Regions from separate parts of the Paenibacillus sp. Marseille-Q9583 genome, predicted to be linked through region 2. Evidence: a T-box and tRNA genes for the amino acid it is inferred to sense, from the RefSeq annotation. Region 2 holds a T-box; the other holds one or more tRNA genes.
The links. A T-box is a leader RNA that pairs with one kind of tRNA and senses whether it is charged. The one in region 2 lies ahead of pheS (phenylalanine--tRNA ligase subunit alpha), so its partner is inferred to be a tRNA-Phe.
Positions count from the first base shown of each region.

Region 1: it has a tRNA-Phe gene. The T-box ahead of pheS (phenylalanine--tRNA ligase subunit alpha) is inferred to sense a tRNA for this amino acid. The anticodon was not compared.

Region 1 covers NZ_CDRJTB010000005.1:124,356-139,197, forward strand. The annotation lists gene ACWNM1_RS04405 (phosphotransferase enzyme family protein) at 1-12, opposite strand, end outside; gene ACWNM1_RS04410 (YdhK family protein) at 216-749, opposite strand; gene sleB (spore cortex-lytic enzyme) at 927-1,568, shown strand; gene ACWNM1_RS04420 (CD3324 family protein) at 1,614-1,880, opposite strand; tRNA gene ACWNM1_RS04425 (tRNA-Phe) at 1,993-2,065, opposite strand; tRNA gene ACWNM1_RS04430 (tRNA-Phe) at 2,084-2,156, opposite strand; T-box leader at 2,210-2,448, opposite strand; gene ACWNM1_RS04435 (GNAT family N-acetyltransferase) at 2,534-3,067, opposite strand; gene ACWNM1_RS04440 (GNAT family N-acetyltransferase) at 3,064-3,570, opposite strand; gene ACWNM1_RS04445 (DUF2935 domain-containing protein) at 3,910-4,713, shown strand; gene ACWNM1_RS04450 (CD3324 family protein) at 4,976-5,242, opposite strand; gene ACWNM1_RS04455 (protoporphyrinogen oxidase) at 5,438-6,832, opposite strand; gene ACWNM1_RS04460 (ABC transporter permease) at 7,005-9,608, opposite strand; gene ACWNM1_RS04465 (ABC transporter ATP-binding protein) at 9,605-10,288, opposite strand; gene ACWNM1_RS04470 (sensor histidine kinase) at 10,382-11,383, opposite strand; gene ACWNM1_RS04475 (response regulator transcription factor) at 11,385-12,068, opposite strand; gene ACWNM1_RS04480 (GNAT family N-acetyltransferase) at 12,238-13,038, opposite strand; gene ACWNM1_RS04485 (class I SAM-dependent methyltransferase) at 13,134-13,877, opposite strand; gene ACWNM1_RS04490 (DUF2812 domain-containing protein) at 13,895-14,842, opposite strand, start outside.
Region 2 covers NZ_CDRJTB010000007.1:127,564-142,405, forward strand. The annotation lists gene ACWNM1_RS05725 (cupredoxin domain-containing protein) at 1-13, shown strand, start outside; gene ACWNM1_RS05730 (hypothetical protein) at 191-2,248, opposite strand; gene pheT (phenylalanine--tRNA ligase subunit beta) at 2,448-4,892, opposite strand; gene pheS (phenylalanine--tRNA ligase subunit alpha) at 5,237-6,271, opposite strand; T-box leader at 6,430-6,716, opposite strand; gene ACWNM1_RS05745 (hypothetical protein) at 6,986-9,547, shown strand; gene ACWNM1_RS05750 (efflux RND transporter periplasmic adaptor subunit) at 9,605-10,972, shown strand; gene ACWNM1_RS05755 (ABC transporter ATP-binding protein) at 10,969-11,661, shown strand; gene ACWNM1_RS05760 (ABC transporter permease) at 11,664-12,836, shown strand; gene ACWNM1_RS05765 (diguanylate cyclase domain-containing protein) at 13,275-14,842, shown strand, end outside.

The sequences.
Region 1 (14,842 bases), on a different contig from region 2:
CCAGTTAGGCATTTCAATCACTCTCCTATCTTCTATGAAAATACCATTATAATGGTATATTTTGTATAGTTGTGCTTTATAAAGATATTTTAACACTTCACTTCCAATAAAAGAAGCAATCAAAAAAGGTAGGAGCAGCCTAGAACTTTAACAAAGTCCATGACTGTCCCTACCTTAATCATCTTTCATTACTTTTGAGCTTATATTTCTATTGGTTACTTTATTGCTGAAAGCTCATCTTCCGTTACCCATTTATGATTTTTCACTTTATCTCCACCCGTAGTAGGTGTGTAATCAATCATATATACCGTGGTTTGTTCCGCTGCGTTAATTTGAGCCGTTGCCCCTTTCATGTCTTTCATATGGTCAGCTTCCATTATGACTTCCGAGCCGGATTCATAGGGTTTGTCGGCTGCTTTTTTGATTTCCTCATGAATAATCCACTTGTGATTTGTAACTGGAAATCCGCCTGTTGCGGGCCTATAAGAAACGATATACGCAGTAGTATCAAAAGCTCCAACTATCGTTGCTGTTGCCCCTTTCATACCTTCCATATGCTCCGCTTGGATAATCGCTTTACTTCCTATTTTAAAAGTAGGATTCTCTGCCACTTTCAAATTTTCAGGTACGTTGCTTGAACTGGAAAGTGAGATATCTTCCATTATCTTATTGCCATAGCTATTATCATTACCACATGCGCTTAGAGTGAGTGCAGCTGCGATTATGAATAGATATAATTGCTTTTTCATAACATAAAACCTCCGATGTTGATGTGCCTCTGATTATTCATTTACCCATTTCATAAGATCACAAACCTAATGAAGTATTTTCGAAAATGTAAAATGGATTATTAGATTACCAATAAATGAGTGTTGTCTCAGTTATTGAAGGTTATTTATAATGTTTTCTGAAAGGAGGCTACTACAATGAAGACTAAAATATTCACTTTGTTGCTTCTTTTGGGTCTGGTAAGTATGGCTACAATGGTCGGTTCTGCTAGTGCTGCTCCGGTATTAACCGTAGGGAGTTCTTCTGGAGATGTGTGGGATCTTCAGTATCGATTAAAAGCTCTGAATTTCTATACTCAGCCTTTAGATGGTGTATATGGATCACAAACGAAAGCTGCCGTTGCTAAATTTCAAAAGGCCTACGGATTAAGTGCCGATGGAGTTACTGGTACAAAAACATGGAATGCTCTAAAAAAATATACGCTTAATATTGAGGAAATGGATATTCTGGCGAAAGTCATTTATAGTGAATCTCGCGGTGAGCCTTATAAAGGTCAAGTCGCAGTTGGCGCTGTAGTTATGAATCGTATACAATCTAGTCAATTCCCAGACAATATTAAAGACGTTGTATTTCAAAAGGGCGCATTTACAGCCGTATCTGACGGTCAATACTGGCTTACTCCAAACCGGACTGCCTATTTAGCTGCTCTTGATGCTGTCCGAGGTTGGGACCCAACAAACAATTCGATCTATTATTTCAATCCAGATACAGCTACTAGTGCATGGATCTGGACTCGTCCTCAGAACTTAAAAATTGGTAAGCATATATTTGCGAGTTAACGCTTCAAATAAATGTAATAGCCGGTCAACCCTTCGGTTGACCGGCTATTTTTTAGTATAAACAATTTTCTTAATACTATCTTTAGAAAGACAGTATTCACCTGAGAGCTGGTCGACGGTTGCACCAGCAGCAAACCTCAGGCAGATCTCAGTATTTCTTGATTCCAAATATTTTCTACTCCCTGACTTCTCACCCCATTTTACATGTAATTCTTCAGGCTTTGGAACGTAGACTTTACCACCGTTTATATATTTCTGTATTTCTTGTAGTAACTCTTTAGGGAAGACTGTATCTGCATTTACATATTTCATAATTAATCTACTCCTTAAACTTCTCAAATTAAGATAAAATAACAAACAACCTGTCTAACCATAATAGTCGGACAGGCTGTTTTTATAGAAAGCTTACTTATTAAGGTTAAGATGGCTCGGGACAGGATCGAACCGCCGACACTAGGATTTTCAGTCCTATGCTCTACCGACTGAGCTACCGAGCCTTGCTGTTAAAATTAAGATGGCTCGGGACGGGGTCGAACCGCCGACACTAGGATTTTCAGTCCTATGCTCTACCAACTGAGCTACCGAGCCTTGCATGGATACAAATATTTCTTCTAAATGGAAACAAAAAGACCCCTCGTCCGAAAAGGGACGAGGAGCCGCGGTACCACCCTAAATTAGAACTATTCTGTACAACAAACAGAAATGTTCTCACTTAAATATTTAACGGTTAACACCGGTACACCTCTACTTGCCAATTGGTTTCAAGGGACTGCTCCGGAGTGAACTTCGATCAACCCTTTTCTCTAGAAACGCTCTCAATCTCCGGCGTTTCCTCCCTGTAAAGAGGTATTGAACTACTTTTCTCCATCAAAGCATTTGTTTTGATATATAATTTTTCTAATTATAAGCCCTAATCCACTATAAGTCAATAGATGAAATAATTGCCTCATTTTGATTTGATTAGCTTATCCATTACAAAAATTAAAAATCATCTTTAATTCATCATCAAAAGACTTCTTACATTCTTCTTGAAAGCTATTACTAGTATATACTGTTAGTATCTTTCTCCAAAAATGCTGGGCTCTCCTATTTGTAGCTGTGGGATTGGTTTGTAGCTCCCATTTTCCAATATGAAGATTAAATACCTCCTTTGCCGCACGTTCAGCGATTCCCGTACCTCGGAAGGGCCGTAGGATAAAGAATTCGTTTAAATAAAATTCACAATCTGGTGGTGTATGAGGTGGTGTGGCTACTAATGCAAAGCCAGCAGGAATGCCATCCTTTTTTATTAAATAAGGATATAAAATTCCCGGCTTCTCCCACCATATATCGAAGACTTTATTCTGTTCATTCAGCGTCTGTGTTTCATTCTCCTCGTATACCCCGTATTGATTAGGAAGGTTCTCCCATATCTCTGATAGATCGTGTAAGTATAGTGGATAGAGATTGTTAATCATAAACTTCGTTGTGCTGTCAGTTATTGTTACGGTGATATTCATTTCGTTCTCCCCCTTCTATCGAATGCTTGAATATATTTTTGGAGATCACTCAAATAGCGTTCTGTATAGTTGTCTTTTGTATAATCCTTAAGAACTTTTCGCCAGAAAGCTATAGCAGGTTTATTATTTTCCATTTGAGCTAGTTTCCATTTAGCTTCTTTAAATAGATCAAGTGTTTTTATTGCGGCAGCAGTACCTATTCCATTTCTTCTGTATTTCTGCAAAATCATAAAGTCATAGACCACATGAGCTGGATCTGGGTCTGTATCTAAGTTTTCAAAAAGAATAACCACAAATCCAGCTAAGTTTCCTGAAACCTCAATCAAATATGGATTCCATCGATGATCCCCTTCCCAAAAATAATCAATATTCACCTCGAATTCCCCGTGCTGATTTACGTCTTGATCTGTAAATAAACTGAAATCATAATTGTAAAATTGATATAGATTAGACAATACCTCTTTATCTTTAAACGTTACTGGAACAAGATTAATTTCCATCATACCTCCACGTTTGTTCTCTAATTTCACTTCTATACTCAGTATAATTACGATCACTCTCTAGTAATATGCCATGTTCAATTAGAATTAAATTTTATATAAATTCATTATTCTTCTAAAATAAAAAGAGTTCACCTGAGTTTCACGCTCATATGAACTCCAATTTTATATAGGCAATAATTGCAAGCCGTCTGCTAAAGATACCGTCAATGTATTAACTGCTGTTTAAGTCCTAATTCTTTAGCTTTCTCCAACTTCTACATATTCGCATGAATTCTTGCGGATATAGTACAAACTTCACGCATATTATGATTGTATAATAATGGGAGGTGTGTTTTAAATATGCCAGATCCTTTTGTATCGAGATCTCTAGATGAAATACGATTCTGGTCACGAATCATGAAAGAACACTCTTTTTTCCTTAAATTAGGATTTCGTTGTGAAGACACGCAACTAATTAATGAAGCGAACTATTTCTACGCCACATTCGAAGCCATCGAGAATAGATCCCTAGGATTTACAGTTGATTCTGATCCGGCGGTGATACGGAAGTTTAATGAGGAAGTTCATAGTGCAGCTTCACATATCTGGGCTTTTAAAAGGAAAATATTGGGGTTGATATTACAATGCAAACTTCCAGGGGGAACGAACTTCCCTTTATTAGTGGATCATGTCAGCAGGGAAGCCAACTACTTTCGAAATCGACTGGAAGAACTAAATCAGGGCAGGTTAGATCCTTTACCAGACGCAATTATTAATGAAAATGTCTTCTTCCTTCGGATAATGGCAGACCATGCCAAATTCATTGGACATTTATTGGACCCCTCTGAACGTCAACTCGTTGAACAAGCAAGAAATTTCAGCCATGACTTTGATGTTTTGTTGTATCAAGCTGTTGATCTCAGCTCCATGCGTCCTCAATCCCAAACCAAACCTCTGCTCAGTCAGCAACTTGACGAGAATAAAGTCTCGGTTAAATCTCTCCGTGATTTTAAGAAAACCGCTCGGGATCTTATTGAAGAATGTCGTATAAAAAGCATCATTCATCCACTGCTTGCCGATCATGTATTCCGAGAAGCCGAAAGATTCCTCTATATTATTGATGCATTTGAAACCTCTTTGAATATGAATAAACAAATCGTATAGCATTACATATTTTATGGATAGGGCGTCTACTTGTATCAAAAATACAGGTTGTCGCCCTATCCATCTTTATATTTGAAAAAAAATTAAAGCACCCAATTTACAGCAGCAAATAAAAAGATGGATGAAGGCGTGAAATATGAAGGACAGTTTGTAGATAGAATCGATAAATATCGGAAAAGGTATGGTATTTAAGATTGAATGATAATTAAATCCTAAAAATCCACGTCAGAGCTTCCTCTAACGTGGATTTTTAGGATTATAGCTATTTTTTTGTGTAAACAATCTTCTTAATACTGTCCCTTGATAGGCAATATTCATCCGAAAGCTGGTCAACCGTTGCTCCAACGGCAAACCTTAAACAAATCTCAATATTTCTAGACCTTAAGTATTTTCTGCTCCCTGACTTCTCGCCCCATTTTACATGTGCTTCTTCAGGCTTAGGGATATACACCAAACCACCGTTAATATATTTCTGAATTTCCTCTAATAATTCTTTTGGAAAAATCGTATCTGCATTTACATATTTCATAGTCGCTCTGCTCCTTAAACTTTTTTTGAGTTTGAAGGTAGCAAAGTCTATTCTAAAAACAACCCTGCACAGTGCACTGGCGGTAAATCAAATTTTATTCGCTCTATACAAACAACCGCCGTTGTTTATAGTCTAGACTTTGCATAGAGCTTATCGCTAATTTTAATTTTCTCACTATTGTCCGCCCTCCTTTGTTTAATGTGTAATTACTTGTTCCAAAATACGTTCCGCTGTCTTCTCTCCATTTGCAATACAATCGGGAATACCCACGCCATAATAAGAACATCCAGCAAGGATTACATTCGGATAATGATCTGCAATCTTCTTCTCTAAGGATACTACAATCTCATGATGGCGTTTGTGGTAATTTGGCATAACATCATGCCATTTGGTCACATCGTGGGTAACGGGTTGTCCAGTAATTCCAAGACTGGTCTGTATATCATTCAACGCCACCTTTAATAATTCCTCTTCTGAAAGCTTAATCAAGGACTCATAATGCGGTCCTGAGCTTTTATAAAAGAGTCTGACAAGCAGACGTTGTTGACCAGACGTGTGCTCCCATTTGCGACTTGTCCACGTACAAGCATTACAAAGAACATCGTCACTGTTGGCTGTTATGAACCCTGTACCATTCACTGGCAGTTGACTGTCAGGAATATCAAATCCTAGATACACACTAATCATAGAGCTGTTAAATAACTGATTGAAATCTTGATTCAGCGCTTCGTCTTGAAGTAATGTTTGTGCAGTAGAATGCATCGTTCCTAGTACGGCAAAATCGCTGTCCAAGATTCGTCCATCTGCCAGTGTTACTCTGTACCGTTCTCCATCCTTTGCAATGCGCTCTGCCCGAATCCCTTTGATGATCTCAACATCGGACAGCTGTTCTTCCATGGCATCAATCAGAGCAGATACGCCACCCTTAAAAGACATAAACTTCTTATCGCCGTTCCCCTGGAATTTAGCCTTATTCGCGGACAATCCCTGAATAATACTTCCATATTCATTTTTATAATCAATCAAATAAGGAAGGGTCGAGGCAATGGTAAGTTCACTCAATTTCCCGGAATATACACCTGATAGGACAGGTGATATTTGCTTCTCGACAAGTTCTTTTCCAAAGAAAGCTTCCAGAAAATCACCTACAGAATCGTTTTTCGTAAAACGATCATTCGGAGTATAGAAATCTTTAAGTGCTTCAACTTTACCTTCAGCAGAGATCAAATCTGTAGTAGCAAGCGATTCAATACTGAGAGGGATGCCAAAGACTGCATCTTTAGGAATTTGTTTTAGCTGTCCTTCAGTATAGATATATGATATTCCTGTCGCATTATATACGACCTCATCTTGCATACCTAGTTCTTCAATTAATGGAGCAACATTTGTTTTACGAGTGACAATAGAATCTGCCCCGGACTCCATAATGAAGTCCTCATGCTGAAGTGTTCTGATTTTGCCACCCAGTCTATCGCTGGCTTCAACCAAAATAATTTTTACATCCAACTTCTTATGGTGTATAGATTTCTGTAGATAGTAAGCGGTAGACAATCCAGTAATTCCCCCGCCAATCACGACGACCGTTCTCAAGCGTTGACACCTGCCTCTAAAGTTATAATCTGTTAAATCCAATTGAATACATTATATCATAGGGATTTATATGTAATAACATACCGTTCTTGTCATATATGACACAAAATACCCCCAAAAAATATATACCTTCAAATAAGTCTAAAAAAGCCGCGATTATCGCGGCTAATCTTTATATATTCTCCTGTTTTAAAGCATCAATAATATTTTCCTTCTTCACTTTTGAACTGGAGTACAGCATAGCTGAGCTAACGATGATAAATACAGCGACAATGACATACAGGATACTCATCCACGGAAGTGTGAATCCATAAGAGAAGCTACTCATCATTGATCTATAGATCAGGTACATAATAACTATACTAATCGGAAGCCCATAAAGTAGTGACTTTATTCCATAAAAAACACTTTCGTAATTAATCATTTTATTAAAACCATTTGGCGTCATCCCCACAGACTTCAGCATCGCAAACTCTCTTTTACGAAGGGATATGCTAGTTGATATCGTATTAAAAATATTCGCAATCGATATTAAAGTAATTAAAGCAATAAAACCATAAGTGAAAATAGACATTAACATGATCATCTGCTCACTATTTTGTCTATTTTGATACACATTTTGAACATAGATATTCCGCTCTTTCATTTCCTCTATGGCTTGTTGTGTCGCTAATGGATCAGAGCTGTTCAGGTTTAGTCGACTTTGTATATCGTTACTCATCGCACCAATTGTTAGTTTATCGAAGATTTGTTCAGAGACGATGATGTTTATTCCACCAACCATTGCTGAATGTACTCCCATTGGACGTTTATCAGTTAGAGCGACAATTTTTACTGGTGATAAATCCGTCTCTTTTTTTGTATCCCAATCCGTATAAATAAGGTCAAGCTTTTGGCCGATTTCAGAGTGAAAAGCCTTGGTTTCAACAATTTTTTTGGCTTTCTCATCCTCAAAGGTGACGGTATCATTCACAATAGCTGACATCTGATTGAGATCCGTTAATTGTTCATAACTTATACCGACGGATTCTGCATAGGTTCTCAAACTCTGCTCATTTAGGGCATGGATCTGAATGTAGTAAGGATATTTCCCATTTTTTAAAATACTGCTATCCTTCTCCACGATTTCTTGCAATTCTTTTGCCATATCTTTTTCATCAATCCATGAACTCAAGCTTAGTTCCCTGACCACATTATATTCAGTTATATTAGGTAAGGCAGAGATCGATTTCGTCAGCCGATCTACTTTTTGAGCGTCCTCAGTCCCCATATAAACTTGAATATCATAGTTCAAACCATCCTGTGAGAGTTCTACCGACTTTCTCATATTCGTAGTGAACGAAGATACGGATAAAAACAGAACAATACTAATGACAAGGGAGAACACGGTTGCTTGGTACCTGCGTTTATTTCTCTTTAAATTCTTCAAACCAATTTCTGCTTCAATTCCAAACAAATTGCGAACGAACTTGGAAGTTTTCACCGCTTTACCAGAGAGCTTAACATCGGTTGTTTGTCTGATCGCATCAATTGCCGAAATCTTTGAAGCTTTTCTGGCTGGAAGATAGGTGGATATAAAAATCGTCAGTATGGAAACAACACAAGCGGTGAATAGGGACAGAGGTGTAACAACCAATGTTAATTTTTCAGTTATCCCTAGTACATCTTGAATCATCGTATTGATGAACATAAAAGTGATCCCGATTCCTGCAATTCCGCAAAGGATCCCAATAGGGATGCTAATTAAACCGATGATCATTCCTTCAAAAAACACCGAATTCTGCTTCTGCCTCTTTGTAGCACCTACGCTAGAGAGCATTCCTAAATGACGTGCACGTTCCGAGACAGAAATCGCGAATGCATTATAGATTAAAGAAACAGAGCCAATGATAATCACAGTCATAACGATGACTGACAATGAAAGAAGTGCATTACGTAAGCCATCGTTATTCGTCACACCATAATAGCGCAGCAGACTATTATTATAAGAAATCGACTCAATATTGTTTTCTTTTGCCAATTCCTCTGCATGCTTGTATATGGAGCTATCCACCTTGTTTAACACAACTGTCGCTGTAACTTTTTCGGCTGCTCCAATCAAGCTTTCATCCACATAACTTAAGGCAGTATAACCCGGAGACCATGTTGGTTCCCAAGTAGGACGCTTTATCACTCCCACAATCGTATAGTTCATTGGTTTTTTATGAATAATCTTTTCAAGCAGGATATCCTCTTCAGTCCGTAATCGTTCGTTCTGAGATAAGGGCTGCCCACTATTTTTATCATCCCTAGTAACTCGCTCTCCGACATCGAGAGTTAAAGTTTCACCAATCTTATAAGTGACTTTTGCATTCTTTGCAATCTCCTCAGAAATGACTACTTCGTGGTTTGTCTTTGGGAGTCTACCTTCCAGCAGTTCAATCGGAAATTGTTTAAAACCAGCTGCATTATATTCCTTAATATACCAATAGGGTTTATTCTCATTCTTCCCACCCTCTAAAGGGGCGTAGCCACGATCGTTGGAGATCACTAGGGCTTTTGTCGCATCATCTGTTTCTATCGCTTTGAGCTGAGCTTTAGTAACATTTCTATATTGGACATGCCATTCTCCATTTGTTGAGATACTCTGCTTCCTCATTAATTCCATAAATGAAAAACCAAGCGTTGCCACAGCCGTCACCATGGTCACAGAAATGATGACTCCAATGATAGTAACCAATGTTCTTCGTTTATTTTGCTTCAAATGTCTAAGCGTTAATTTATTTACGATATTCACGGACGAATCACCTCATCTTTGGCGATCCTTCCATCTTCAATGGTAATCACTCTATCCGCTTGTAATGCAATCCGTTCATCATGAGTAATGACAATCAGTGTTTGATTATAAGTTTTATTAAACATTTTTAATAAATCTATAATTTCACCACTGTTCTTACTATCCAGATTACCGGTTGGCTCATCTGCCAGCATGATTGCAGGATTACTAATTAACGCTCTGCCAATAGAGACCCGCTGTTGTTGCCCGCCTGAGAGCTGATTCGGGAGATGGTTTAAGCGATTTTCCAAATTTAACGCCTTTACAGTATCCGCAAATTGTTTCTTATCTACCTTGTGCTGATCAAGGAGTAAAGGAAGTGTGATGTTCTCTTCGACCGTTAAGACCGGTATAAGATTATAGAATTGATAAATCAACCCAATTTGTCTGCGTCTAAAGATTGCCAGCTGTGTTTCATTCAATTCATAAATATCCGTGTTATCTACGAATACTTTGCCGCTTGTCGGTCTATCCACTCCGCCTAATAAGTGCAGAATGGTCGATTTCCCGGAGCCAGATGGCCCGATAATCGCTACGAATTCACCTTTTCTAATTGAAAAAGATACATCATCCAGTGCCTTTACCGCTGTTTCACCTTTTCCATATGTTTTAGACAGATGTTCAATCTTTAAAATGTCCATTGTTAGACCTCCATTTGTTGATGAGATCAGTATATCTGTCTACAATGACTATCCAGTGACTCTAAAGTGACATTCTAGTCACTAAGCCATATGCTAAATAACTTGTTTATAAAATTTGATCTGAAATTGTGAACCCTTTCCCACTTCACTCATTACATCGATCGTACCGTTTTGTCCTGTGATAATGCTTTGTGCCAAGGCAAGTCCAATCCCTACACTATCTTCGCTTGCATTCTTACCTTTATAGAATCTTTTGAAGATATAGGGGAGCTCTGCCTTTGGGATTCCTTTGCCGTTATCTGTAATGATAATTTCCGTAAACAGTGCATTTTCTGCAAAAGAAATCGAAATTTCTCCCCCAGCAGGTGTGTGCTCTACACAGTTTTTCAGAATATTAATGATCGCCTCAGTTGTCCAATTGAGATCGCCCACAAATGTGGTGCTATCTTCTCCATCAATCAAGATCCGTTGTTCTTTAATTTCCATTGGAATTAACATAGGCTCCAAAGATTTTTGAACTAGCTTGTTCACCAGAACAAGATCTTTTTTAAATTGAATGGTTCCGGCATCGATCTTTGAGAACTTTAATAATGAAGAGACTAGCCAGCCAATTCGATCGAGCTGAAGGCTGATTTTCCGCGTAAATTCTATTCTTTTCTCAACGTTCAGTTCAGGGTTGCTTAATAAATCTGCCATGACGGTCATGGAGGTTAGTGGTGTTTTGAGCTGATGGGAGATGTCCGAGATCGCATTAGTGAGCTTTATTTTATCCTCTTGTAATTGCGCACCCTGCTCGGATAACATCAGCGTCACTTTATAAATGTCATTCTTCAGGATACTAAGCTCACCTTCCTGATTATCACGAACATCGAGCGAATAATTCCCACTACTGATTTGACGTAGATACCCTGAGAGCTTTTCAATTTCACCATATCTCCAGCGGGTAAACAATACACTGCAAACTATAAGCAAAGCTGAAATCCCAGCTGTGAGCCCTACCGCCTCTAACGAAATAAATGTCGCCACCGCTGTAGCCACAAGACTGATCAAGCACATCGTATACAATAACCATCTAAATTCTCTATTACGAAGCATCCTAATCACCAACCTTGTAACCCAACCCTCGAACTGTTTTGATCAGCGTTGGTTCTTGGGGGTTATCTTCTAACTTTTCTCTAAGTCTTTTTATGTAAACCGATAATGTATTGTCGTTCACGAATTCACCTGCCACATCCCAAATCCGTTCTAACAATTGATTTCTTGAGAGAACCTGACCAACATGGTTAGCAAAGATCAGTAATAATCGATATTCTAATGCGGTCAATAGCACTTCATCGCCGTTCTTATAAACTTTTCCTTCAAGCGTATTAATCCGTATATTCTCTAATTCGATATTGGATTGGGTCTGAGCCTGCTTGTTATATCTCCTTAAGACGGATTTAATCCGCGATAGCAGCTCCCGAATCCGAAAAGGCTTGGTTATGTAATCATCTGCCCCCATATCGAGTCCCATCACCACGTTGACCTCATCATCAATCGCCGTTAAAAAAATTACCGGTATATCACTTTGCGCTTTCACAATCTTGCACAATTCATAACCGCTGCCATCCGGAAGTGAGAGGTCAAAGATGCATAAGGTAAGCTCTAATAACTGCTCAGATAACACCGCTTTGGCTGAGGTGGCGTCATAACATAGAAGGGTTTCAAAATGATCCTGCTGTAATGAATATTCAAGCCCTGATGCTATCGTTCTATCGTCCTCGACAAGAAAAATTTTCATGGATGATCATCCTAACCTTATAATATATTCAATCGTTCCATTCGTTCCGATGATCATTCTCTCATAATTATAGAGTTATACCAAATTACTATTCATATTAAAGTATTTACAACTCCACGGTAAATATAATAAAAACGTCTACTCCATGGAATAGACGTCTCTAAAAGGATTATATTGCAAAAGCACCACACTTATATTGATGTATCTGTTGAAACCCTAGCCGTAGTGCCGATTTTTCCGAAGCTTCATTATCAGTAGAACAATCCCAGTAAGGAATAAAGCCATTGGCAAGCACATCTTCAACTACTAGCGTCGCTAAATGTGTCCCCACTCCTTGTTTCTGATATTTAGGAAGGGTTTCAATTCCAATTGCGTGTGTATCCTGTGTAACAAAACTAGAATAACACACACCCATAACCTCAGATCCCTCAACAGCAGCATATCCGTAGCCTTTTTGGGCAAAGTCTTCTTTTGATGACCAGAATAAATCAATATTTTCATGTACAAATTCTATATTCTTTAGATCTGAGTTCTCCCAATCCAGCATTTTAAGATTTATAGTTCTAATCCCATTAGTCTGCGTCGTAGGCGGCTTGTGAAGTAACTTGAACACCATCTGTTCAAAAGGATATAGCTTCCTAGAAGGAAACATCAATTCCAGATTCCATTCATCATGTTGACCAGAAACTTCGAAATGTTCCATCCCGAGTTCCTTCATTCTAGGTACAATATGATCTGTTACATAACTGTCCAGTGCATGGATAAAGGCTTGATTGGTGTGATCACCGATAAGATAAAACCCTTCAATCCCCTGACTCCATATTAACGCATTCTTTGGTGCTGTAAGTTCATCGACAAAAATCCAACCAGGATTATTGCCTTCAATTATAGAGAGAATTTCGGGATGGATATGCTCTCCTTGAAGTAGTGGCTTCACTTTATAATAATCCTCATGAGGTATTTCATGCATACAAACACTCCCCTTAATTTCCTTGCAGATGCTGTATACATAAGTATAAAGTAATCGTCCTTCATCGGTTGGTAAAGTTCATTCATAACTGAAGATTACTGTCCATGCATAACTGTTTTCCTAGCCTTAATTAATAAAAATGAAGGTCTCCTTCTTTCATTTATTAATTTGGGCATCTTCTCAAGACCCTCAAGGTTGGATTCAGGTTCAACAATTTCTTCAATAGTGAGTCCATTTTGGATCAAAGTATTAAGTAAAGTTGAAAGTTTTCTATGGTATTTTATGACACCATCGATTCCCCAAAACTGATTTCTTAGGCCTTCTTCACCATAATTATCAATGGGCCAATGTAGGATATTTTGATCGGGATCTTTAACCCATCCACTTTGAATCTTATTTGATAAAACAACAGGATGCTCTGTTGAGAATACCAAGTAACCATTGGGTTTAATCCATTCTGAAATCCTACTAATGAGTGCTTTATAATCCTCGACATAATGAAAAGCTAACGAACTTACTACCAAATCAAATTCATTACTGTTAAATTCGATTTCTTCCATAGAGCCCTGTATATAACGGATCTCAGGACGTTTCCTTGCCATAGCTAACATCTTCTCTGATATATCTACACCTGTTACCTGTGAAGCATTGTTATCAATCATATAGTTTGCCATTTCACCAAAACCACAACCCAGATCGAGAACATTTAAATCCTGTAGGTCTGGAAGTAACCCTCTTATTGCAGGTTGTTCAATAAAGTCATTGTATGTAATTCTTGACTCCCTTAAGTTCTTATACATTTGAAAAAACTCAGGGTTGTCATAAATGTTCTGTTGCATCATACACCTCCACGATATTATTGATGATGTTTACGAAGCCGGTTGTAATATAGCCAAGTGCGAGTAACATATGAGCCAAACATTAGAATTAATATGGCGTACAAGATCATATTTATGATCTGCAATCGATCCAGGTTAGAATAAGAAGATAATCTTACATTTAAACCAATGATATACATATATAAAATAGTGAGGGGTAAGAACATAGCAGAATACGTTAAAGCTATACGTCTAGCTAGTTTCAATTGATTTAACTTATCGCTGTATATTTGCGGCTTGGCTTCACCTGGTACATATTCTTGGCCCCATAAAACCCATTTCTGACTCCATGAACTCGAATGATATAGACATACCCAGCCAGAATCCGTGTGAATGTTGAAGTAATTGGTATCAGCAGTATTTTGTAAGTCCGCACAATAACACATCTTACGAGGCTTCCCTTTTTTAAAATAAAAGGCAGTTCCTGTTTTGCCAACGCTGTACAGATTATATCCCTTTTCTTCCATTCCCTCTAGCCACTCTTCAAGCCGATCCGGCGAATACATCCATCCAATCTTCCACTTCATAACAAGTTGACCTGAACTTTTCAAACGCTTCTCTTCATTCTTACTTAGCCTGTCTTTCAGAAGGAATGTCCCCTGACCATTTTGCTTGTTTGGTTGTATGAATTCCCCTGTTAATCTTTGGTTCGTCTTGTTTAATGTGATCAGCGAATATACGGTGAAAATGCATAAGATAATGCTAAGCCCTAATGCAGTAGCGGGAATAAAACCATAAGGTCCGTTGAAGACATTAAAATGACCAGACTTGGAAACACTCAATGCTATCGTACTTATTAAAATTACATTGAGTAATGCAACCATTAAATAAATCAATATCCCCATAAAAATATACATGATCTTCTTGTTATGCTTTACGATTCCCTCTCGATCAGGGAGAGCTCTAATCTGTTCTAAAGGCAGCCG
Region 2 (14,842 bases):
CATTGTGGAATAGATGAATCATTAAAAAGCCGATCGTTAGGGAATTGCCCTGACGATCGGCTTTTTATTTAAGTGGGAAATATAAGACATGATGTGAAACTTATTCTTTCGAATATATTAAACAAAGAGGGCTGACCTGAAATAGATCTCTCTACACATCAGGTACAGCCCTCTTTCTTGCATCCGACATTCAACTGTCCTGTTCGATCAGTTGAATCCATTCATTATATTCATTCTGAAGCTTGGCATATTCCTCTTGAAGATTACGATGCTCATTTGTCATCTTCTGTAGCTCATTCTGATGCATCTCAAACTGGACCTGTAGCAGACGAAGTTGTCCTTGGGCCAATTCATAATTCTCGCCGACTTCACCAAGCTGCTGAAGCACCTCACTGCGTTCACGTTCAATAGATTTCTGCTTAGCCTCAGCCTCACCGGCCTCCTGCTGCCAAATATCTATCTCTTCACGCAGCTTCGCTTCCAAATCACTCCACTGCTGCTGTCGCTCGAATAATTCCTCGTACTTTTGCTTCCATGAAGCGCCGTACGCCTCTGCTTCCCTCAGAACATCCTGCTGCTCTGCAACCGTAGCAGCGGCCTCAAGGCTAGCTTCAGACAATTCTTCTAAGCGTCGAGCTGTCTCTTCGCCTTCTTCTTGCAGCAGTTGATATCTTTCCTGCAGACGTTCTCCATCTTGCAGCACTTCATCATATTGAGAGATCAGTTCTTCATAGCGTTCACGAAGTGCAGACAGTTCCTTCTGAACCTGTCCACCTTGTTCACGGAGTGCTGCAGTTTCGTGTTCTGCATCTGTACGAAGCTGAGCTTCCCGATCTAACTGTTGTACTAATCCATCCGCTTGACCTCGAAGGATCTCAATCTCCTTTTGAAGCGCCAAAGATTTCTCTTCGGTCTCCAGTAGGTTCATTTCAAGCTCACTAATATCTTCCATCCGTTTATCCGAGAGCTCCTGCCAATTTGCTGCCTCCGCCATAGATCCAGCGAGTTCTTCCTGAACACGATGCAGATTGTCATTCGTTTCCTGTAGTGACTTCCGTAGCTCTGATGCTTCATTCTGAGACTGCTGATAACGCTGGCGCAATTCTTCCAGCTCTTCATTCAACAGCGTGCCTAGCTCAGTAGCAGTACGCAGCTCCTCACTGAGCTGTTCTTCACGTTTAACCACCGCTTCATATTGTCCGAGCAGCGTCTGACGAGCATCTCGTTCACTCTTAAGACTGGCTTCAGCCGAACGGAGTCTAGACTGAAGTTGTCCTGTTCCACCACGAAGCTCAGCCAGCTGTTTCTCGAGCTCTTGAATGTTTTGCTTATGTCTATGTTCCTGAGTCCCTTGTGACTGACGAAGTTCCTTATTCTTAGCAAGCTCCCGTTGTAAAGCTTCCCGTTCTTCAGCCAATTCCTTGCTTAGCTTCGTTGTCGTGCTCTCAAGCTCCTTACCCAGTGTCAACTTCGTCTTCTCGAGTTCCTTACCTAATGTTGATTTGGTTTCCTCAAGCTGTTTCTCTAAGTTTGACCTGGTCTCAGTTAACTCAAGCTCCAGAGCAGACAAGGTGTCTGAATTCTCCTTAGTCAGCGTCTCACGGATGTTCTCCAGCTCTTGCAAATGCGCTGCCTTCTGCTCTTCCAACTGCTGTAGACGGATGGCTTCTGCTTTCGCTAGTTCCTCTCGATGATTCTCGCGCATAGCAGACTGTTCATCCTCATAACTTGTCCGCAGTTCCTGCAGCTCCAGCTCACGTGCAAGCAGCTCCTCTTCCAGCTTCTCTCGTGCGGCTTCAGCCGCTTGGGTTGCCTCCTGAAGCTGGTTAGCATGTACTTTACGCTCATTCTCCTGAATTTCCAGATGACGCTTGCGCTCTTCTTCAACCGCAGCAATCAGACGTGTAGCTTCTTCCTTAGCCGCCGCTTCAAGGCGTTCATATTCTTCTTGTCGCTCCCGCTGAACCTCCAGCAGGCGAGATACTTCCAATCGCAGTTCACTGCGTTCACCTGTCATCATGTTGAGTTCATTTTTAAAATCCTGAACCTGAATAGCCTGCTCCGCCATATGTACTGCTGCAAGCACCGCTATGCGCGGCGTATCCAGTCTGTTGTGTGATTTAGAAATCGAGCGCATATGTTCGTCAACATAACGGGCCACTTGTTTCATATATTCAGTGCTGCTTCCGACGAGTTTATAGGAAGTTCCGTATATCTCCACGGCGACACGTGTCCGGTCCATAGCCACAGTTGTGCCCTCCTTTGTATGTGTGCGGATTCTAAGTTAGTCTTACTGTTTCTATTGTAGCTTTTTTCTTAAGCATTTGGCAAAATCCCTTGTAATCAATAGATTCTCGCTGATATCCTCCGCATTTCACTCTACCCAGAAAAAGCCGCAGCGAATCTCAGTTTCTAAATGGATTCGCTGCGGCTTTACACAATTCCTGCTATTTTCTTAATTCTGCACCAAAAGTTTGTTGAAGGACTGATAATAGCTTATCATGCACCTCTCCAACCTCTTCATCTGTCAATGTATGTTCACCGTGACGGTACAGCAGTGAGATCGCAATACTCTTCTTTCCACTCTCTAACTTGCCACCAGTGTACACGTCGAATACCTGTACGGATTGCAGCAAAGTTCCTCCATTTGCACGGATGGAAGCTAGCAGATCACCTGCTGGTACAGTTGAATCTACAACCACTGCAATATCCCGTTCCATACCTGGGAAACGTGGAAGCTCATTATATTGCAGACGGCTTTGCGTGTTATCATACAGCGGCTGCAATAGAATCTCAGCTACATAAGTATCCACTAGATCAAGCTCTCTTTGCAGTTCCGGATGAAGCTGACCCATAGTTCCAATCTTCACACGACCCTCGTCTCCGACTAAATATACCGATGCGGAACGTCCAGGATGATACCCTTCTGGACTATCTCCCTCGTAGATAATTCTGTCTGTAAGACCCAAATAAGCAAATACAGATTCCAGCGCTCCCTTCAAATCAAAGAAATCTACAGGCTGTGCAGAAACGTTCCATTGCTTCACGGTTAGGCTACCGCTAAGCAACAACCCCAGCACCGGCAGTTCACGCGGCTGACGAGTCAACTGTTCTTCATCTGTGAAGAAGACATTGCCGATTTCAAACAACGCTAGATCGCTTTGACGACGGTTGGTATTATAGCTAGCAATATCCAATAGTTGTGGCAGAAGGCTAGTACGCAGTACACTGCGTTCTTCACTCATTGGCATAGCCAATTTAACCGCTTGTGAGCCTTCTGATAACTCAGGGAACATTTTGCTTTGTTTCGGCTGGATGAAGGAGTAACCCATCACTTCCTGATAACCGCCATGTGACAACAGGCGACGCAGTTCACGGCGGAGTGATTGCTTATGCGTCAATGCGCCTGGCGTTGTAACACCTTCAATCAGAGTCGTTGGAATATTGTCATACCCGTACAGACGAGCAATTTCTTCGATAAGGTCAACATCATAGCTGATATCGCCACGTCTAGTTGGCACCTGAACTTCGATCAATCCTTGTGCGGTATCCCCGCATTTGAAATGTAGACGACCAAACAATGTCTTCACTTCTAGCAAAGACAGATCTGTTCCGAGATAACGGTTCAGCTTCTCCATGGACAAAGTAAGTACTTTCTCTTCTCCAGCAACTATTCCTGCTTGCACAATTCCTTCATGCACAGATCCGCCAGCATAACGCGCAATAAGTACTGCAGCGCGATTCAATGCAGGGATCACTGCATTTGGATCCACTTCTTTCTCGAAACGAAGCGATGCTTCCGAGCGAAGTCCCAGTTGACGCGAGGTTTTACGAACGGTTCCTCCGTCAAACTTAGCGGATTCCAGAACGAGATTTACCGTCTCAGCAGTAACTTCCGTATCCTGACCTCCCATTACTCCAGCCAGAGCTACTGCTTTAGCTCCATCAGCGATAACGAGCATATGTGGCTCAAGCTTCCGTTCTTGGCCATCAAGTGTAGTCAGGACTTCACCTTCGTGAGCAAGACGAACGCCGAGTTCTCCGCCTTCTATTTTATCTGCATCAAATGCATGAAGCGGCTGTCCGTATTCGAGCATCACATAGTTAGTAATGTCTACGATGTTGTTAATTGGACGAATCCCTGCCGCCATCAGACGATTCTGAATCCACAGCGGTGATGCTGCAGGTTTAACACCTGAGATATAACGAACTGCGTAATGACTGCAATGTTCTTCATTCTCAATCTTAACGGAGATAGATTGAGCAGCTGCTCCGCTGATCTCAATCATTTCACTCGCAGGATCAGGCAATTTAATGTCACGTCCAAGAATCGCGCTCACTTCATAAGCAGCACCAATCATGCTTAGGCAGTCTGAACGGTTCGGAGTCAGATCGAATTCCAGAATTTCATCATCTAGACCCAGCAACTTTGAAATATCTTGACCGATCTCTGTACCTTCAGGAAGTACAAGAATTCCTTCTTGCTGCTCTTTAGGAAGCAATTTATCATTGAGTCCCAATTCTTTAGCCGAGCAGATCATCCCTTGTGATAATACCCCGCGCAGCTTCGCTTTTTTGATATCCAGCCCTGGCAGCTTAGCGCCAACAAGAGCTACAGGAACGGTTTGTCCTGCAGCTACATTCTTTGCGCCACAGACGATTTGCAGATCTTCACCTTGACCTGCATCCACGATACATACGTTCAGTTTATCCGCATCAGGATGCTTTTCTTTCGATTTCACATAGCCGGTTACGATGCCGGAAATCCCTTTATTGCGGCGCTCTACTCCGTCAATTTCAATGCCGGCAGCGGTAATCTTCTCCGCTAGCTTTTCGGCGGTTACTCCTTCAATCGATGTATAATCAGCCAACCATCCGGTTGATACTTTCATGTCCGCTCACTTCCTTTATGTTTCAGATGTATTTATCTACTTGCCGTTCGATCTGCTTCCTGTGGGAGTAGTACAATTTAGGATTACTCGATCAAAGCTTCATAACCGTCCTATTTAGAGCAGTCACTACGAAAAATATTGGACTTCCGATCGCTGTTATCCTCAGATTTCCTGATTAAAACCGCTTCTCGCGGTAGAAATCCGAGGATAAAGGCGAACGCTGGCGCTTCTACAGTTCCAAAATTTCTCTCCGTTCCTTCTATTTAATAGTCTTTTATTAAGCAAGATCAGTAACCCAATTGCTACTTACTCCTAACCCGTCAGCCAGCTCGCCCACCAAAAATCTAAACGCCCTTGAACTGCTTTACAAAACTCATATCGTTGTTATAGAAATGACGGATGTCATCGATGCCATATTTAAGCATAGCAATCCGTTCAACACCCATACCAAATGCGAAGCCGCTATACTTAGCAGGATCATAGCCACCCATTTTCAGAACATTTGGATGCACCATGCCAGCGCCAAGGATTTCTAACCATCCGCTTTGCTTGCACAGTCTGCAGCCATCGCCGCCACATTTGAAGCAGCTTACATCCACTTCAACGCTTGGCTCGGTGAATGGGAAGAAGCTCGGACGAAGACGAATGTCTGTATTCGGGCCGAACATCTCTTGTACGAATTGCTGCAAGGTGCCTTTCAGATCACTCATCCGAATGTTGCTTCCAATAACTAAACCTTCAATTTGATGGAACTGGAAGGAATGCGTTGCATCGTCATCATCGCGGCGGAATACTTTACCCGGGCAAATGATTTTAACTGGAACTTCACCGTTCATAGCCTGCATAGTACGAATCTGTACCGGAGACGTTTGAGTACGCATAAGCAGGTCATCCGTTAAATAAAAGGAATCCTGCATATCGCGTGCCGGGTGATTTTTAGGTAGATTTAGGGCTTCAAAGTTATAATAATCGGTCTCCACTTCCGGACCTTCAGCCACACGGTAGCCCATACCAATGAAAATATCCTCAATTTCCTGAACCACTCTGCTAAGCGGGTGAACGCCCCCTTGCTGCATGCGGCGACCTGGCAATGTTACGTCTACTTTTTCAGCCTGTAGACGTTGCTGAGTCTCTTGCTGTTGAAAAGCCTCTTGCTTCGCTCCAATAATCTCCTCAATGGCACTACGCACCTGATTCGCTACTTGCCCGATAACCGGACGCTCCTCAGCACTAAGTCCTCCCATACCACGTAGAACTTCTGTAAGCTCGCCTTTTTTACCGAGATATTTCACTCTTAGGTCATTCAAAACCTGTGGATCCATAACCTCCTGCAACTTAGCCAGCGCCTCAACCTTCAATGCTTCCAACTTCTCTTTCATGGCCGTGTACAGCCCCCTTCAATCATTGTCTAGTTCAAGCTAAAACGCCTTCGGCGTCCTTTAAGGACGGTATGCGTTTATGCGAGAATTATAAGGAAAAAGTATAGCGTGAAGCTTATACTTTCTTATAATTCAACAAAAAAAGGCCTTTCCTCCCGGTAAGGGACGAAAAGACCGTGGTACCACCCTTGTTAGACAAGCTGATCTGTTCCCCTTAAGAGCTTCATTCCCTCTTTTGGCTGGACAGATACCTATCTCACTTTATACAGAAATAACGGTCTGTGACCGGTTTCCCCTACGCTTCCTTACAAGGCAATCTTAAGGAATTCAAGGAACTGCTCCGGAGTGAACTTCGACAGCTCTGTATCCTAGAAACGCTCTCAATCACCGGCGTCTCCTCCCTGTAAGTCAGGCACTGTGTACTCTTCTCCATCACTGCATTTCACAATTCAATCTAATTGTCAGGTATCTCTTTTATACAAGAGATATGTCTTTTTATTATATGCAAAATCTGTCGTTTTGACAAGTTCAAGCATAATTAGGGCAATTTTTATCTGGCTTTAAGCTGGCTTTAAGGTTCAGAGCCATTTAGGGGACTTTTTTTCAGCTAACGTTCAGCGGAGCTTGATAATTTCCATTATTAAGAAGGCATGGTTGTACTCAATCATAAATCACCTTCAAAATACAAGGACTTTCATACCGGGAGGGAATTACATGCATGCACGAAGAACAAAAGTAGCTGTGATCATACTTAGCGCAGCAGTTCTGAGTCAAGCTTCAGCGTATGGAGCATACGCGGCATCAACTACTACTTCATCCACCAAAACAGCAACTGCCACCACTGTATCCACTCTGGATAAACTCGGCTCGATAGCTTTAAAGAGTAACTTTAGTGTGAAGCTGACCGATGTTGGCTTTTTGACTCAGGATGGGGGCAATATTCTTACATACACCCTCAGCTATAACAATGGGAGCGGAAGCAGCATCAATCTTGTGGACTATTTCTCTAAAGTAACTACTGCCGGAGGAACCGTTATCCAAGGAAGCCCAGTAACCAGCAGTGCAACCATCAAATCTATCCCCTCCAAAAGCAGTCAATCCGTAACCTATTACGCAAACGTCGGTAAATCCACATCTTTAAATGGAGTGAAGATTTCAGTATTCGGTTGGGATTTCAGCAGTACTGATTATCAAAAAAAGCTGGGGACCTTCACCTTGCCTGTGGCTTTTTCACAAGCGGTCGCTAGAGGCCAAAGTAAAAAGATAACCTTGAATAATCAGCCCGTAACAACCAAAATGGAAAGTCTGCAAATTTACAAATATAACGGTAAGGTATACGCCAAAGTAGGTGTGAGCTTAACCAATCAAGGAACCAAAGTGCTAAGTGATCCTGGACTTAAGGGATACCTCGCATCTGCAGGAGGATCTGTATTTGAATTAACGCTTGATGATGCGAGCAGTAACTACAAAGTACAGCCACAGGAAAAAAAGACGATCTACTACATGACGGAAATTCCCTCTTATATGAAGACAGACAATATGACTCTGCAGTTTGCTGGAGAAGATACCTCATTAAAAATAGCTTTGCCCATCGTCACCTATAACCTTCCCGCTGCTACCACACCAGATTTTGTCGTAGCCAGCAATGTCATCAAGAAGCTTACGATCAACAATAATACTGTCGAGACGCAGTTAAAAAGCGCCAATGTCTATGCCGACAACGGCACCGCGAAGTGGACGCTGCAATTCCGAGTAAAAAATAGCGGCAACAAGGCGATTACTTTGCCTGCTTATGAGTTTACCGTTAAAGCCGCTGAAGGATATAGCTTTCCGTTGGACACGAAGGCTTTCGCAAACCTTACACTCAAACCCCTTGAAGAAAAAATAATTGAGCTCAGTGCAGAAGTTCCGCTAACGATAGCTCAAGGAACGCTACAGCTGCAAATGACTGAACCCGCTGTAGAGGGTAAGATCATTTTTCCTACAGCCTATTATCAGATTCCTTACACACTCCAAACTAACAATTGGCAGGATACAGAATACGCGGTGGAGAACAGTTACGGCACATTTGCTGTCAAGCTTGAGAACATCCAGCGGCTACCTTGGGCAGACAAAGATCAGCTTGTAGCTAAAATCAATATTCGCAACACGAAATCGACCTCTGTGCAGCTTCCTGCATTTACAAGTGTCATTAAAGCTGGTGAGAGTGATATTAGCAGCACTTCCCAAGTTGTCACAGAAAGCACGCAAACCATACTCGGGCCAAATGAATCCGCAGACGTTTATGTCGTAGCCAATGTTCCTTACACCTACCAGTTCAATCAATTAAAAATAACGCTGCAAGAAACCTCCGGCGAAAGCAAAATTAATTTTCTTTCTTTAAGTACAAATCAGTTGGACAGCCGTGTTCAGGAAGTTGCAGCACTAAGTTCCTTCCAAATTGACCTTGAAAGTAAAAAAGCAGAAGTGTTAGAGCGCCGGACAACGGTTTATCAGGGTTCGAGCTCCAACATCATGTACACAGAACTGGAAATGAACAGTGAGGAAACACGTAAATCGGAGCAGGCTCAACTCGTAGCTTATTACAAAACGCCTGACAATCAATATTACGAAGCCGAGGTCTACCAGTCTACAACTTCCACGAGCCCTAACGGAAAAAATCTGGTTACCGTCTGGACTAAGCTTCCACTTGGAGTAGATCCTTCTCAGCTTGTTCTTTATGTCGGTGAAGGGGTATCCGAAGGAAAACTTACGGCTCCTGGTGGGAAATCAACGGGATATATCAATACGGTGTCACTGGGACTAAATAATGTTGCGGTGGAGTCAAAAAGTAATCTTTTGGATGTAGAATTGTTCCCTTATACCCTATCCGTTACAAATGCAGTCGCCACCGTCACTGGTGGAAAAGATACGCTAAGCACTGTCCTAACCTACAACCTGTCGAGCAGCACGCTTTACGAATTGGGTACCTATGAGCACAAGCTTGTACTAGAGTTGATCGACCCCTTCGGACAAACGATGGAGAAGACTTTAACACTGGGCACAGATCTACCATTAGGGAACTTCAAGTCATACACCACAACATTCACAAGCAATCTTTACAAAACTCTAGGTGGCGGCGCTATCCGATTGAATGTATACGACGAATTCCAAGGTCATCGAAATTTGCTGGGAACTGGGACCTATGTTGTCACTTATCAGGCAGTGACAACGACTTCAAACAACAATTCCACTTCAAACACCGATTCTATTGCTAACAATCCATCCGACACTTAGTAAGTGCGCGAGGGTGGCCTAAGTTAAAAGAAAATTGATGATCTATGGAGGAAAGAAATGAAGAAGAAAAAAGTGTTGCTCTGGACCATCGGGGTAGTAGCTGTAGCAACAGCCGGATTGTTGGTGTATACATTTTTGCCTGATAAGAGCAGTCAGGCTGCTGAAGTGCCCGTTAATACAGCCACGGTTACGAAGGGCGATATCGTAGTAAATGTATCTGGAGCAGGCTCCGTCACGGCCACTGAAACAGGAAAAGTGAAAACGAAGGACGCTGGAACCGTAGCTGAGGTGCTTGTCAAAGAAGGCGACAATGTGAAAAAAGGTCAGACCTTAATTACCTTCGAAGGCAATGATTTGAGCGACAATCTCAAGCAGGAACAAACCTCTCTTACCTCGCTTGAAGAGGATCTTCAAGACAAGCAGGAGCAGTATAAGAAGCTTGCCGTGGCAGGTGCCTCCGAGGATGAATTAGCCAGTGCCAAACGTTCGATTGAAAAAGCGAAAACGGATATCGCTTCTCAAATCGAAAAAATTGCATCTGTACAAGAAGATATGATCCCTCCAGATCCCCTAACCGCCCCTATTGACGGAACTGTTACAGCGGTTAACATAGCCAGCGGTGAAAAAGCGATGGATGGCTCTGAACTCATCGATATCACCGATTATGCTAATTTAAGCGTCATAGTGCAGGTGGATGAGCTTGATATTCCTACAGTGAAAATAGGGATGCCTGCTACCATTTCATTGGATGCCCTGCCCGACACTGAATTCAAGGGGAGTGTTACTGAGATTGCCAAGGAAGGCACCGTCTCGAACGGAGTCTCCCTCTTCGATGTTACCGTTGGCTTAACCACCTCCGAAGGTGCCCTTGTAGGAATGTCGGCAGAAGTTTCAGTTACAACAGCTGAGAAAAAAGATGTGTTAACCGTGCCTATTGAAGCTGTTCAAGAAAGAAATGGCAAGTACACAGTTTCTCTCCCTTTAACAGCGGGTTCAACCGATTCCTCAAAAGCCTCTAGCGAGGGCCAAGCACCGATGCCTAGTGGGGCTCCTGATGCTCGCGATGGCGCTATGCCTAGTGGAGCGCCTGATGCTCGCGGCGGTACTATGCCTAACGGAGCAGCTGGCACAAGAAACCGTGGAAATAGTAATCAGCGAACAGTTTCCGTCGAAGTGGGCATCCATGATGAGAGCAGTATTGAAATTGTCAGTGGGCTTAATAAAGGAGACAAAGTGATCATCCCTACTGTCATCTCTACCAAAACAGGTACAACTAGTACTGAGATGCAAATGCAAGGTGGCATGGGAGGTATGGGTGGCGCCGGTTTCGGCGGTGGCGGCTTTAGTGGCGGTGGTGGCTTCAGTGGAGGTGGTGCTGGTGGCACGGGTGGAGCACCTGGTGGTGGCGGAGGTGGCAGTAGATGAGTGCTTTAACGCCACTGATCCAAGTCCAGAATATGACCCATGGCTATACTATGGCCGGAGAAACTATGACAGTTCTAAAAAATCTTTCCTTTACAATCGACTTCGGAGAGTTCGTCGCGATTATAGGTCCTTCCGGTTCTGGTAAATCAACACTAATGAACATGCTCGGATGTCTGGATGTATCGGATGAGGGAAGCTATCTTCTAGACGGACAAGAGGTTCGCAAGTTATCCGACAACAAGCTGGCAGTTATCCGGAATGAGAAGATCGGCTTTATCTTTCAAAACTTCAATCTCCTCCCCAAGTTGTCTGCTGTCGAGAATGTGGAGCTTCCGCTAATATACCGCGGCCTCTCACATCGAGAACGTAGAGAAACAGCGCAGCAAGCACTCCTTAAAGTTGGTTTGGAGAAGAGAATGCATCACCGACCTTCTGAGCTTTCAGGAGGACAGCAACAGCGTGTAGCGATTGCGCGAGCCATGGCTGGATCTCCCTCGATTCTACTTGCAGATGAACCTACCGGGGCGCTTGATACGCGAACTGGACAAGAGGTCATGCAGATGATACGAGAATTAAATGAGCAGGGTCACACAATCATCCTAATCACACATGACCTCGAAATTGCAAAGCAAGCGAAGCGGATCATTCGTATTCAGGATGGCAACCTCGTAGAAGATCGGAGGCATTAGAGGTGAAATTATTTCAAAGTATGCGGATGGCTCTAAAAAGTATTTACAGCAGTAAAGTAAGAGCTTTTTTAACGATGCTGGGTATTATTATTGGTGTATCATCCGTTATCATCCTCGTTTCTGTGGGGCAGGGAACTACTTCTCAGATTACGGAGCAGCTTAATGGACTCGGAACAAATCAACTGATGGTAAACATCACTGGCCGTGGGGCTACCACCTCCCTCACCTATGAAGAAGCTTTGGCACTTGGAGATATAGAGGGGATAGAAAATGTAGCTCCTGTGATCAGTGGCAACGTTACAGCCAAGCATAATACTGAGAATGTCAGCGTTACTGTTGAGGGCATTACACCTTCTTATGAGGACGTTAAGGATTTCCATGTACAGTCAGGACGTTTCCTGCTTGATATTGATACGGAGTACCGGCAGAAGGTAGCGCTAATCGGCACAGGTACGGCTGAGGATTTATTCGGTACAGATGATCCTGTAGGCCAAAAGGTACAGCTAAACGGGATCAGCTATAAAATTGTCGGTCTTTTGGAAGCGAAAGGCTCTAGTCTAAGTGGTTCCAACGATGATATCTTATTGATCCCTATAGCTACTGCAGAACGTCAGTTAAAAAGCAAAGGCGTACGTTCCATCACAATTGCGACGACTTCAGCAAACACTGTAGCTACCGTAAAAGATAAACTAGAGAGTACACTGGATGCTAAATTTAATTATGCGGATAATGCTTTTAATGTATTTGACTCTCAAGAGATGCTGGAAACTGTAAATTCTACGACAGCTACGCTTTCAATGGCACTTGCGGGAATTGCCGGCATTTCACTGTTTGTCGGGGGGATCGGCATTATGAATATCATGATCGTATCCGTCAATGAAAGAACAAGAGAAATTGGTATCCGCAAAGCAATCGGCGCCAAAAAACTCGATATTCTCTCTCAATTCATGATCGAATCCATTGTGCTTAGCGGATTGGGTGGGGTGGTCGGTGTTGGCATTGGAGCCGCAGGTAGTTGGTTACTAGGAAAGTACACTTCACTTACAGTATCCATTGCTTGGGATATGGTACTGATATCTTTTGTTTTCTCCTTGCTTATCGGCGTGATTTTCGGAATGATGCCTGCGAACAAAGCCGCACGGCTTCGCCCCATTCATGCACTACGTAACGAATAGTAACTTCAAGTCAGCTGCTACAGTCATTATTATGACTAGGCAGCTTTTTTAACATAACAGAACGCATAATTTTGGGGCTTAGCTGGGTATCATTTACGAAAGCGTTGGGTAATAGGATTTATGGATTTGAATATAGATAAGGCAATAGGCCCATACCAAAATCATTTAAATTTTTATTATTGATATTTATTTGAGGAAGCGATTGCTCTATAAGTAGGACGTCCTATATACTTGTTGTACTACAAACTGCGATTCACACACAATTTATCTTTCCCATGCCTCATTTCCCACTATGTTACAACACCTCTTTTTTTACATAATCACTCTCAACATCTTTGCCTGAAAATAAAACACGCCTGCCACAATATGGAAGTTCCGCAGGTTATAGGTTAGCAGCAATAAGATTTGTTAAACATCTTATGCGGGGAGAAGATGACCGTGGCTGGATTTTTCGATATCAAAGTAACACGCAAACTAATCTTTATTTTTGCTGCGATCTCCATTCTACTGGTTGGGATTAGTGTAGCTTCTTTACTCTATCTAAATCACACCATTAACAGAATGTCAGATTCTTTATATGAAGATGTATTTGAGAACTCTGAGCTCATACTGAGTGCTGATCGTGATCTGTATCAAGCCGCAATCGCTCTCCACTCCTCCATGAGCTCGAACCTCACTGACGCTGAACGTGATCAGTTCATTCAGGAATTTAAGGACAATAATCAACAAGCACAAGAACGGGTAGGCCTAGCAAGTTCAGACATCAAATCTATCAACAAACCTTACAGTGATTTGAAGCAGGCAAATATACTTACTGAATTAGAGAACGAGCTCCATGCCTTCGAAACATCCCTAATCCTTTGGAAGAGCACAGGAAGTACATTGATTGCTGAACGGATGCAGATCGGATGGGATCCTGCTTCATATCATCCTGTAAGTCTGAACATGCAGTTAAATGAAGTCAGAACTCATCTAGATCAATCAGAAGACCTGATAGACACCTACGCTTTACAAGTAACAGATGGGTTCCAAGATAAAAAGAGTGCACTCTTTGCGCTATACTCATTGGTCTTCTTTATTCTGCTTCTAGTTATTATTTATCTGGGTCGCAAAATCATTTGGCTCAAAAATGAAATGCTGGAGGAACAAACACTCTATCAGCTAATCGGCGAAACCATGTCTGACTTTATTATTTTGACTGATCCTAACGGGTTGATACTATATAGCTCCCCTTCACATTCAAGTATTCTCGGCTATGTTCCTAAAAAAGGTGACCCACTCTCCAACTACATTCGTGAACCGGAAATTGCTTGGGCTAAACTAAAGAGTGTCGTTCAAGGAACCCCTCGTATCTCAGAGCTACGAATGCGTGGAGCTGAAGGGCAATGGGTATGGCTGGAAACGAAGGTGTCGCCTGTTCGGGGAAGCAATAATTTCCCAGCACAATTTATGTTAGTGTCCCGTGAAATTACACAACGGAAGCAATACGAAGAACGATTACATAAGCTAGCCTTCTATGATCATTTAACCGCGATTCCCAACCGTGCTCATTTCAAAATGTACATGGAGAATCTCATCAACCAACCCGAGGAACGGAGAAAGAATATTGCACTCGCATTGCTGGATTGTGACAGATTCAAGCAGTTAAACGATACCTTAGGACATCTGGCTGGAGACGAATTTCTCCAACTGCTCTCTCGAGAGCTTTTGCAAACGGTTAAAGGTGTAGGCCAGGCGTTCCGGATTGGCGGTGATGAATTCGCGGTGGTACTGCACCGATTTACTTCTCCAGAAATGTTAGATGAAATGCTACAACGGTTGCTTAAGTTATTCAACAAATCTTGGTCTATTGACAATGGATCTAGCTTCCACACCTCCGCAAGTATTGGTGTAGCCCTATTTCCTGAGCATGGAAGCAGTATTAATGAACTTCTGCGTGCCGCAGATCTAGCGATGTACCTTTCCAAAGACCATGGAGGGAATGAAGCTAATCTCTACTACGAGCT